DNA from 2 places in the Celerinatantimonas marina genome. Region 2 is predicted to be linked to the other one. Evidence: riboswitches for the same ligand, from Rfam matches in the RefSeq annotation. Region 2 holds a riboswitch; the other holds the start of a gene.
The links. A riboswitch is a leader RNA that binds a small molecule or an ion and turns the genes downstream of it on or off. The one in region 2 is predicted to bind cobalamin.

Region 1 (6,348 bases), on a different contig from region 2:
CACTGTAAATATGATCATGAGTTCAGTATAAGGAAAGTTTGTTAAAAGATCAGCTCTTACGCGGATTTAGTGGGTTTGAAGATTATGAGGAAGTCAATAGAGCGCTAAAAAAGATAGATTAAATTCGATTGGGGACACAAGAGAGCGTAGTGAGAGAAGACCATAGTGCCCCCAAAACGGTGGTTAGCCGAGACGCGCCAAATCAATTGGTGCGATGCTATTGCCGTTACTTAGCTGGATGCATGCATTATGTTGTGCATCGAATGCGCTCAAGTGTTCTGCATTGATTTTAGAGACTTGAGTGGTTTCACCATTTTCACTGATCAGTACCCGTTGACCAACGGTCAGGATATTATGATTACGATCATAAACTTGGGTCATTTCTGTTCTCCTATTGATAAAACACAAATGCATTATACAACTTCTTTTTTTATGATGGGTGTCTCAGATCAGAGGATTCCAATATTTTTAGCTTGCATTTTTAATTGGATGCGAGCAATGCCCTTCTCCGTATCTCGATATGGCAATCAATAAAGTGGTGTGGCAACGGCTATGGTGCGGTGCCTCGAAGCGCAAGGTCGCTTGTCTTAGCGATTTACGACCGGGTGATGAATAGTGATTGGACTGGATCCTGTCATATCTGAGGCTGTGAGAGCGTTAAGCCTATGGATTCGCGCATCTGCGGACGATATAAAAATATCGGTTGATTTTTGTACTTGGATCAGGCTTTGCCGTGCACCCTCTTTTTATAGATTGGGCGATTATTTATGCATCGAAGAATTAAAGGTTACTTTTGGAAATAATGTAATGAGCCAAATAATGATAAACGAAAGAATATATTGGCAGTGATAGTTAATAATATCTAAAGCATATCATATAAAAGCATAAAATTTTATTTCACATAAAAGTATAATTTATCGTATCTATATGTAATAAGATGAAAAGAACTTATTTGATGTTAGCTATTTTATAATATGGCCGGAGGCTGTTGCTCCGCCATGATTGAATTAATTGATGAAATCAATTTCAGATCATGGTGAAGGGGCAATATAGGAGTGTATATGTATATTGGATGGATTTTTGTCTTCTTTTGGGCCTCTGGTTATATTGCGTCCGCTATTGGATTGCAGTACACCAACCCATTGACATTTATCACCATCAGAATTGTGATTGCCTTTCTATTATTTTATCTAACCCACTTCATTAAAAATAAAGGCCGGTTCACATTAAGTAAACGCGATATTATAGCGTGTGTTATCGTCGGTGCATTTATACAGTTTATATATCCAGTTACGTTTGCTTATTCGTTAGCCTTAAACATCTCTCCGGCGATGCTGACGATCATTTTAGGGTTGCAACCGGTTATAACCTTATTTATCTCAAGAGATATCTCATATAAGATTCAAATCGTGGGAATTGTGGGGTGTTTATTAGGAACCATACTCTTTTCTATAGAAGACTTTTCGCTCGGGACGTCAAATATAGAAAATATAGGATATGCCGTGATCTCATTACTGGCGATCACATTGGGATCGATTATGCAAAAAAAATATTGTTCCCATATCAATATTATAGAAAATATGTCGATTCAATGTTTCGCGGCACTTTTTCTATTAATTCCATCCGTATCTATATTGGGTCCCTTTTCATTTGAGGTTAATGCGGCCTCGATAATATCCGTATTATGGCAGGGTGTATTAATATCGTTTGTATCCTCGGTTTTACTGATTAGAGCACTACGGCTGGGTGCGGTGACTCATGTATCTATTTACTTCTCTTGTGTTCCTGTTTTTACTGCGGTCATGGCCTATATCGTGTTAGGTTCTGCATTAACGATGACCATGTTAGGGGGCATGTTTTTCATTATCGCATGTACATTTTTAGTGCAAAATCCCGGGTATTTTGAAGCGGTAAGAGAAAAATTATTGAAGAAAATCTGATCAGTGCCGCACCTGTTCGCGGTTAAAAATGTGTATGCTTTATATTGATAGAAAAGCACCGCCAAGCGGTGCTTCGTTATTTTAAGCCGCGTGATACAACCGCCCGCTGACAAATAAGGTATTTTTAAGCAAGTAGGCCGTTTTGGCCAAGGCTAGAATGGCGATATCAATCAGCGGTTCGACGATGATTACACTCATATAAGCGATACCAAAAGTGAGGATCTGGTGAATATTCTGAGCGCCGAATCCTTGGCCATAGAGCGCCCAAAATCCCACCCAAATTACAATGCCTCCTTGATAAGCGACAGATAAGCGTAACGCCTGATGGTATTTCAAATCTACATAGGCGGTATTTTTATCGATAACCTGCTGGGCCAGTGCATACATGGCATACAGAGGGACGAGTAGTGTAGTCACGTTCATCCCATATTGGGGCAGGTCAAAGGGCGCCAAAAATAGCCCTTGAACTAACAAACCGAGCGCTAATCCAACTCCTGCAGCTGCCGGCCCAAAGATTAAAAATAGCGTTGACCCTAAAATCAAGTGCACTTCCGAAACCCCGATGGGGTGATGGGGAAGAACTTCAAAAAAACAAAACACTAAAGCACTACAGATGAGCGAGCGAACACTCAGTGATAATAAGCCGCGTTGTCTGGCTTCTTGATACCAAAGCCGCGTTAAATAGCCGATGGCCGCTGTAGCCGTGGCGTAACTGAGGATAATTTTTTCAGGGCTGACCAGCCCGGGTTCGATATGCATGGTGGTCTCCTAGGGTTCTACATCCCCGTAGAACAGCGTAAAAAGAAGGGTTAGGTTAGTCTCCGGACTTAACGCTACAAACAGACCTTCCCGGTGTTCCCAGTGGTCTGTTATCGATTATCCTTATGCGTCTACCGTTGCGGGGGCAGTAACTGCTTGACCTCATCATTGAGGAATACAGTTTTCCTATGGCCTAATCCCGTGTGAGAGAGTCTCTCAAAAATGAGTATATGGAGTGATGACGAATATATGCTGATGTGTATCAATTAGGAGACACTTAAAGCAAAGGCTGGATCCCCGTCTTCGGCTCGATGACTTCAACGATTTGTCTAGTTATTTCTAAATACCAGTGTTTCTAATCCGAGGTTACAGCGACCATTGCCAACGTCGACCCGTATCAACTCCCTCCATGGGGCTCCACCGCATCATCCCCGACGCGATGGGGCGATTTATCGACATGGCCTCTACTTTTTGGGGGAAACATAATAATGAACAGCTATTTAGACGTGAGTTGGAAACTGATCCAAATGCAGTGTTAAATTCGCTAGGGTATGTAGCGTGTCCGCCAGTGTTTGCTCATCAAAATCAAAATGGGGATGATGGTGACCGGCACTTAAATGACTGCCAAATACGCAGTACGCGGCTTGTCCTCCGTGGGCCTGAACGCGTTCGATAAAATAAGTGGCATCCTCGGAGCCAGCCGCTTTATCACTATGATCATAAATCGCTTCAAAGCGCCCGCTTTGGGCGGCTTGTTGATGAATAAAGGCAACCCATTGTGGACTTGATTGAGCACTTTGGGCTGCACCTACTTGCTCGATGTGATAATCCACGGCATACATCTGCGCCACACCGGCGATGATCTGCTCGGCTTGCTGCTTAAGATAATCGTTGATGGCATTATTTTGCCCACGAGTTTCTAATTTCAGCAAGGCATTGGGTGCAATGACATTGCGGCCGGTTCCGGCTTGTAATACCCCGACATTGATTCGCGAAGAGCCATCACTATGACGACTAATCCCGTGCAGCGCCAGCGTTGCCTGAGCGGCAGCAAGTAGTGCATTGTGGCCGTTTTCGGGATTAGCTCCGGCATGAGCGGCAATCCCGGTGAAGGTGACATCCAATTTGCTGGTGGCTAAAAAGCTGTCTTCGGCGCAGATCATTGCCTTACTGGGGATCCCCATTCCAAGATGGATCGCCGTAAAATAATCGATATCATCTGCCACGCCCGCTTCGGTCATAGAGCGAGCACCCCGGGTGCCTTCTTCAGCGGGCTGAAAGATGAGTTTGACGCGTCCGGACCAGTGAGTGCGAGTTTGGGCGAGCAAATGGGCGAGTGCCAGACCAATTGCTGTATGGCCATCGTGACCACAGGCATGCATGGAGCCATCGTTTACAGAGTTAAACCCCAGTTGGGTCGGTCGATGGTCGTCATGCTGATCTTCACTCAGATCAAGCGCATCCATGTCAAAGCGATAGCCGATGGTCGGGCCTGTACGGCCGCTATCCAGTGTTGCCACAATGCCGGTAAAGCCATTAGCTAATTGTGGTAAAAAGCGCTCACAGGCCCCCTGGGTTTTGGCGCGAGCGAGGGCTGCGTCGAATTGGATTTGAGTTGGGAGTCCCATGCGAGCCTCGGCTTTAATCACTTGCTTACCAATGGCCAATTGATAGCCGAGTTGCTCCAGTTCTTGGGCAACTCGTGAGGCGGTGCGTAATTCCAACCAACCGGATTCGGCATGTTGGTGAAAGTCGCGTCGCCAGGTGATCATCTGTGGTAATAAGGTTTGGATCAGGGGTTCAATGACAACAGCAGACATAATGATTCCTCAATAATTACAGATGAACACTCACACCCGGTCCAATGGGGAAACCGGTCACATAAAATACGCAATAAAGTCCGATCCATGCCAGTAAAAAGCAAATACTGTAGGGGACCAACAGGGAAACTAAAGTGCCAAAACCAGCTTTGCTATCATAGCGACGCATAAAGGCTAAAATCACTACAAAATAGGGATTGAGCGGGGTGATGATGTTGGTTGATGAATCAGCGACTCGATAAGCGATCTGGATAAATGCAGGACTATAGCCCAGTTGCATAAACATGGGAATAAATACGGGTGCTTCCAGAGCCCATTTGGCTGAACCACTCATGATTAAGAAATTTAGCAGTGCCGTTAGAATGGAATAAGCAATCAAAATGCCAATCCCCGTCATATGGACGGATTTGAGATAATCCGCGCCGTGCACCGCGACCCAGGTGCCTAAATGGCTCCAGTTAAAATAAGCGATAAACTGCGAAGCAAAGAAAATCAGTACCACATAGTTAGACATCCCTTGAATGGCGGTAGACATCTGCTGAGCTACATCTTTGGCATTGTGAATGATCCCGATAGTTTTGCCGTAGCTGATCCCAATGGCCAGAAAGAAGAACAGGATAATCGGGACAATTCCTTTCAAAAAGGGAGAGGGGATTAGTCCGCCCTGAGCGTTGGTTAGCGGGGAATTGGGCCACATCAGCCAGATAATCAATGCCGCAATATAAATAAAAGCCGTTATCCCAGCATTGCGTAGTCCACGTTTTTGCAAGGCTGTTAATGGAGCGTGATTACTTTGTCGTTCCCCATGATATTCACCCAGACGTGGTTCAATTACTTTGACGGTGATCCAGACACTGAGTAGGGTCAGCATGATCACGGAGGCAATATTGAAATACCAGTTATCAACGGGTGTGACTAAAGCATTTGGATCGACGGCCTTGGCCGCTTCGGTTGAGATCCCGGAGAGCAGTGCATCGGTGCCAGCAATAATTAGATTGGCGGTAAAGCCTGCACCAGCACTGGCGAATCCGCAGACTAATCCCGCTACAGGATGGCGACCTACCGATAAAAACACCATTGCAGCTAGTGGGGGCAGTACGATCATCGCGGCATCGGAGGCAATGTTCATCATGATCCCGGCGAATGCGACGGCAGTGGTAATTAGCCAAGCCGGTGCATTTAAAATGGTGCGTTTGACCAGTGCTTCGAGTAAACCGACTTGTTCGGCGACGCCCACGCCGAGCATCATTCCTAATACGAGACCGAGCGGAGCAAAACCCGTGAAATTTTTCAGCATCTGGGTGAGCATAAAGACGATGCCTTGATCCGATAGTAAGCTGCGAATATGTAGGAGTTTACCGGTGGCCGGATGCACGACGGTCGCCCCTGAAGATGCGGCTACGGCAGACAAAATGACGACAATAATGGCTAACGATAAAAATAGAACCATCGGATCGGGGAGGCGATTTCCGACCCGTTCGATCCAGTTCAGAATACGCAATCCCCGCGGTGATTGCAGTTCGCTTAAATTTTCCATACGGCATCCTCTTAGATGAGTAAATCCAAGTGGTGCTTCGTCCTTTTATGGCTCATTAATGAGTAACGGTATTGCTAAATGTTATAAGTAAGCTATTATTTTTTATTAAATTTACGCGATTATTCACATACCGTCTACTTTATCTATATCGCTAAATTTATTCCGCTTGGCTGACAGTGCTTCGTTCAAAATGGGTTTCATTTGAACAAAATCAGCAATAAAAGGCCAAAGAGTTCAAAGTAAGCTAGCGGTGATGATGTCAATGGATGCTTCTTCGTTCTCATCTGTGATT
Region 2 (6,348 bases):
TCCCCCGTGAGTGACTGTTCGGCCATGCGTACCAATTGGCTTGAACCTAATTTTAATACCTGCACATGTGCCGCAAATTTTTGGATCAAAGCATCCGTATAAGTTCGATGAATCGTTGCCGGCGTCGCTAATAATCCGATAGTTCCTATTTTAGTCAACTGCGCGGCCGGTTTTATCGCAGGAACAACCCCAACAACGGGGATCGTTAACTGAGAGCGCAGACTATCCAATACCGCTGTTGATGCGGTATTACATGCAATCACTAATAAATCAGGATTTAATCGCTGGCATAAGGGGATCAATAAATGGGTTACCCTCAAAATAAGTTGCTCCCGGGATAATTCACCATAAGGGAAAAACTCATTGTCAAATAGATAAGTTAGTTGATAAGGCCCGAGACTTTGATCCAATGATTGCACAATAGATAAGCCTCCCACCCCAGAATCAAAAACAACAATATGCGGAAACATGAACGCTTTTAATCAATAGAAAATCAGATGCATTGAAGTTTACGCCTATCGGTTTATTCAGGCCAAGTAAAAAGCCATTCACTCAGACATGAGCTCAAGACAGTGATAGATGAAGTAGAAAGGCCATGAAATGGATTAATCGGCCCCATTTATTTTAAATACAACCTCGTCGGATCCATATTCCGATTAAAAATAATAAAGCTCTACAGCGTTTAACGGCTCATTCAAAAATTTAGCCTTAAACCTATTTATCTCTGTTGATTGAAATTTACTCGAAGCACTCTATTTTAACGTGATATTGCCGCCTAATCAGTTAAATAAACAGAGTGCAATAACATTCAACCAAGGAAAAGGTCAACACGCCTTAATGTTCCACGGAAGTGGTTTGCATACGACGACGATACCGCTGCAACTTTCCCATCAGAAGACATACAATCAGCATTACAAAAGAGGGCCAAAGCCAGCTCATTCCAAGCGAGAAACCAGGTAAAAAATCAAGCCAATGTATATCAATATTTAAGGAATTAAGGGTATCAATGAGTGCAAAAACAAATGTGGTCGTCAGAATATATCGGTAATCTCGTTTTGGATCAGCCAATTTAGAGCGAATAAAAACCAGAGCAACTAACACAATCGCAACCGGATATAGCATATATAACACCGGTTTTGACAATTCGATTAATTTCGATAAACCAATGTTCGTCACTAAAGCGCAAAGGCATCCTAAACAAATAATCCAGTACCGGTAACCCCCTCCGATCAATCGAGCAAAATATTCAGAACAGGCTGAAATTAAGCCGATAGCCGTAGTCAAACATGCCAGTAATACAATGCCAGATAACACCAATTGTCCATAATGCCCAAATAGTTGCTGAGTATACAGGCTCAGAATGGTGCCTCCATTATCAACATGTAAAGCAACCGAAGCACTGGTCGCACCTAAATAAAAAAGGGATACATAGACAAATGCCAATCCCACTGCTGCAATACCAGCCGCCCATACTAAATATTTTGCACAACTTCTAAGCTCATCAATGCCTTTGCTGCGCAATGTATCGATCAGCAACATTCCAAAAATCAACGAACCGAAAGTATCCATCGTATTGTAACCATCTAAAAACCCGGCCGATAATGGGTGATGTTGGTATCCACCTGATGCAACCCGAGGTATCCCTAAGGGGTGTAAGAATACGGTCACAGCTAAAATAATTAATCCGATAAATAACGCCGGCGTTAGCACTTTACCGATAAGATCGATCAATTTCCCCTGAGACCAAGCAAAGAAAACGGCAACCGCAAAAAATATGATGGAAAAAACAGCAAGTGGCAGCGTTCCATTCTGATACGTTTGACCCAGCAATGGTTTCACAGCCATTTCAAATGCCACCAGCCCGGTGCGGGGCACGGCAAAGGCGGGACCGATGATGATATACATAAGAACAGCAAATAAGGTTGCAATGTGTATGGGCAGATCTCGACTCAACTTTTCCCAGGAACCGCCCGCCACGGCAATCGCGAGAATACCCGCTAATGGCAACCCTACGGCAGTCACCAGAAAACCACTCATAGCCCAAACATAATGTGAACCGGCAAGTTGTCCCGCCAAAGGTGGGAAAATAATATTGCCAGCTCCTAGGAAAAATGCGAAAAGCATAAAACCGAGTGCAATAATGTCTGATATCCTCAAAATACTTCTCACAATTCACCCTCATTTACTTTAAAAATTATTTATTTTGTGCATAAAAATGACAAAAAATAATTATTCAGACTAAATTCGGGCGCAATAATGACGAAACAGCAAGAGAGAATCAACCCCTGGATCAAGCAAGGATCCAGGGATGAAGAGTGGCAATCAGTTCAATTCTTTAAAAATCGTAGGTTGCATTGAGTCGAGTATCGATCCCCGGAGCCCGATAAGTAGACTGTGAATCATAATGACGATCCAATACGTTATGAGCACTGGCATTAACTTTAAAGCGCGAAGTAATTTGGTACCCCACAGCCAAATTCAATGTCATATAACTCGGCATCTGCACACTATTGCTAACGTCAGCATACTGTTTTGCGATCCATTTGAGTCCCGAATGCAGATGCCAATGGGCAAGATCCCAGTCCATCTGCCATTTCACGCTATGCTGAGGTACATAACGTAATTGCCGATGGGTATTTTCATCTTCGCCGTATTGATACACATAGCTGAGCTTTTGCTGGATCGGCCCCGTATTTCCACTCAAAATGAATTCACTACCCGATATTCGAGCTTTGGAGACATTGCTTGGAATATAAGTCGGTGCCGGTGAACTCACCAAATCACGATACCAACTTTGATAAAGATTCACTTCATAATTAAACCAAGCGTTATTTCCGATAAACCCTAACTCCAACGTATTGGAGTGCTCAGGATCTAACTTTGGATTCGAAAAACCCGGATAATACAGATCATTAAAGTTAGGGGCTTTAAATGCCGTCGCATAACTCAGTTTAACTTGTTGATGAGGGAGATAATTCCAGCCCGCGGCAGCTCCGAAAGTCGTATCATTCCCATAGCGCTGATTATGATCCTGACGGACACTGACATTAGCCAGATAATCGCCATTATCAAAGCCCAGCTGGCTAAATACCGCAACATTATAACGGCGAGTTTCATCATAACTCTGACTTGAACGTCCCACATCATCGTTACGTCCATCAATTCCACCACTGAGCTGCCAGTGTGGCCTGAACTGCCAGCGGTTAATCCAGTTCAAAGCATATCTCTGCGTCACATAACGAGTGTGATACGCATGATCGCGACTATCATCAATCCCATAACTGACATTTAAATCGCTATGATACGTGTCATTTTGGTAATCGCCGCCCAACACATAGAACTGTTGAAACAAATCCGTTTTAGCGACTGAATCGGGTGACCCTAAAAATCCGGCAATATTATATTCAGAGTGCCCTCGGTTCAGAATCGCTTTCCCATGCAATTGTAGCTTCGGATTAATCTGATAAGATCCGCCCACCAATGCTTGCTGAGTGTCATATCCATAATCGTGATCTAAGGTACTGGTCGGTTTAAAGTTATAGCCATCTGAACGCTCTTCGTTCACGCTGGCTTGCAGTTGCATCGCCTGATTGATTTGATGGACATAACGAACACTGCCCTGTCCATATCCTCGGTTCCCCATTCCCGCTTTCAGCCGCAGTTGCTCTTCCCCCGGCTCAGGTTTAGTGATGATATTGATCACGCCAGCCATTGCATCTGCACCATACTGCACAGCTCTCGGCCCACGAATAATTTCAATCCGCTCCACCATACTGACCGGTAAAAAGCTAATCGAGGAACCACCTGCGGTAGCACTCATCGCCCGAACGCCATCGACCAATACCAACGTATGACTGCTACTATCCCCCCGAATGGAAGTATAGGAAGTTGTGCCCCGCCCACCACTGGTTCGAATATTGACACCCGGTTGCATCGAAAGCACATCTAAAATACTGGAAGCCTGCATCCGTTCAATATCTTCCGATGTTACGACGGTATAAGCAGAAAGGACTTTTTCGGTTGATTCAGCCATACGACTGGCTGTCACTAACATTGTCGGAGTAGACTTACTCCCTTCTTGAGCATAACTATTTAGTACAACCAGACTAAACAGCACACAGCTCCATTGCTTTTTCATAATAGATCCCACTAAATAACGCGTTAGCTGTTGTTGTCTCCGGGCAGGTCTTCGGACTTCGAGATAGCCTTTCGGCCTCAAGAGCACCTTCCCACATCTCACCAGATGCAGTGGTTTGCCACTCCTGATTCATCGTTACCGCTGCGCGACAGCTCTGGATTTACACCAGATTCCCTTTTCAATGGCCTCGGCCATCACCACGGAGGCGCGATTATACGCAGTTTATTAAATAACTTTCAAATGCATCTTATAATTACTCCTTGTATTAAAATCAGGCTTACCTAAAATGACGCGCCAGAAGCGCATCAACCAAAAGAACGATCATGGCCGAAATAGCATACTCTCCAGAACAGTATCAGTCCCTTCTGAGTACGAAGGTTGAACGGATCCGTCAGCAATTTGCAGATTTAACCCCCCAACCACCAGAAGTCTTTGCATCGCAATCCGAACATTATCGAATGCGAGCGGAGTTCCGGGTCTGGCATGAGGGGGAGGATCTCTATCACATTATGTTTGATCCACAAACCAAGCATAAAATCCGTGTGGATCAGTTTCCACCGGCAAGCCTGTTGATCAACACCTTGATGCCATTACTACTGGAACAACTGCGACACAACCCAGTCTTACGTCATAAGCTATTTCAAATCGACTACCTCTCCACCCAAAGTGGCCAAGCAATTATCAGCCTGCTTTATCATAAACACCTTGATGAAGCTTGGTTACAACAAGCGACTCAGCTTCGCAACCAACTCCGTGAAAACTTCGATATTCATCTAATCGGACGCGCTCGCAAGCAAAAAATTCTACTTGATCAGGATTTTGTCGTCGAACATCTCCACGTCGATAACCAAACACTGCAATATAAACAGGTGGAAAACAGCTTCACGCAGCCTAATGCCGGTATCAATGAAAAAATGCTGGCTTGGGCACTTCAGGTCACCGCCGCACAACACGGTGATCTACTCGAACTTTATTGCGGGAATGGCAATTTTTCACTGGCCTTAGCGCGTAACTTCCGTAAAGTTCTAGCTACCGAAATCGCCAAACCGTCGGTCGATTCAGCCCAATATAATATCGCCGTCAACCAGATCGAAAATGTGAAAATTTTGCGAATGTCAGCGGAAGAATTCACCGAAGCGATGCATGGCCGCCCTTTTCAACGTCTGAGCAATGCTCAGGTCAACCTCAGTGATTACCAATGTGATACGATTTTTGTCGATCCGCCCCGATCGGGATTAGATCAGGACACCTTAAATATGGTTCAGGACTATACCCATATTCTGTATATTTCCTGTAACCCTCAGACACTACATGCCAATTTGCAGCAGCTCAGTCAAACGCATCAAATAACACGCTGGGCCATCTTTGATCAATTTCCTTATACTGATCACGCTGAAGTTGGGGTCTGGCTCACGCCACACAAGTCATAATCACAAAGGTGGGGGCGTTTTCATACAGGCACCGCCACTTCGCAACCCACCCGAATGAGGCTCAAAGGGATATGCTAAAGGCGGTGATTTATAACAGGATAAAAACAACATGCCAACACCACAAGTAGGCGTCGGAGTCATTATTCTCAATCAGGAAGGGAAATTACTCCTCGGTAAACGCTGCAATACCCATGCGCCTTTTTGGGCGCTTCCGGGAGGGAAGGTCGAACTCGGCGAGAGCTTTGAACAAACAGCAATGCGGGAAGTACAGGAAGAAACAGGTTTAACCATAGAACATGTGCAGGTCATCGGACTAACCAATAACCTGCAGACCTATCAGCACGAAGGGATCCATTTTGTCTCTGCGATTTTAACCTGCGATCCAGTTGCTCAGACGCCCTGTTTACGCGAACCCCACCGCTGTGAACAGTGGCGCTGGTTTGAAATCAATCAACTCCCAAAGCCACTGTTTGAAGCTTCCGAGCACGCTATCAGCAACTGGCAAGCCGGACAATTTTATACCCGTAGCTGATACGCTTTTGGGGTGATGCGTGTCGACGTTGGCAATAGTCTCAGTGATCGGGTATTAGGAACACTCATTTAGACCAGACGCTGACACAATTGTACCAAATCGCTTTGAATAGCACCGGCTGTCACTTCTCGACCCGCTCCCGGCCCCTGAATCACTAACGGATTACTCTGATACCAATCCGAAGTAATCGCGAACACATTATCACAGGGGCGTAAATGGACAAAAGGATGTTCTGCATCCAGTGCAAT

Region 1: it holds a riboswitch for cobalamin, as region 2 does, so the genes downstream of both, ABUE20_RS04790 (energy-coupling factor ABC transporter permease) here and ABUE20_RS10255 (TonB-dependent receptor domain-containing protein) in region 2, are expected to answer to the same signal.

What each region holds. Positions count from the first base shown of each region.
Region 1 is NZ_JBFNXK010000003.1:185,203-191,550, reverse strand. It holds gene ydfZ (putative selenium delivery protein YdfZ) at 184-381, opposite strand; gene ABUE20_RS04795 (DMT family transporter) at 1,062-1,940, shown strand; gene ABUE20_RS04790 (energy-coupling factor ABC transporter permease) at 2,022-2,699, opposite strand; cobalamin riboswitch at 2,736-2,911, opposite strand; gene ABUE20_RS04785 (amidohydrolase) at 3,200-4,519, opposite strand; gene ABUE20_RS04780 (AbgT family transporter) at 4,536-6,056, opposite strand.
Region 2 is NZ_JBFNXK010000008.1:1,358-7,705, forward strand. It holds gene murI (glutamate racemase) at 1-470, opposite strand, end outside; gene brnQ (branched-chain amino acid transport system II carrier protein) at 835-2,169, opposite strand; gene ABUE20_RS10255 (TonB-dependent receptor domain-containing protein) at 2,336-4,138, opposite strand; cobalamin riboswitch at 4,164-4,356, opposite strand; gene trmA (tRNA (uridine(54)-C5)-methyltransferase TrmA) at 4,462-5,568, shown strand; gene ABUE20_RS10265 (nucleotide triphosphate diphosphatase NUDT15) at 5,678-6,100, shown strand; gene metL (bifunctional aspartate kinase/homoserine dehydrogenase II) at 6,169-6,348, opposite strand, start outside.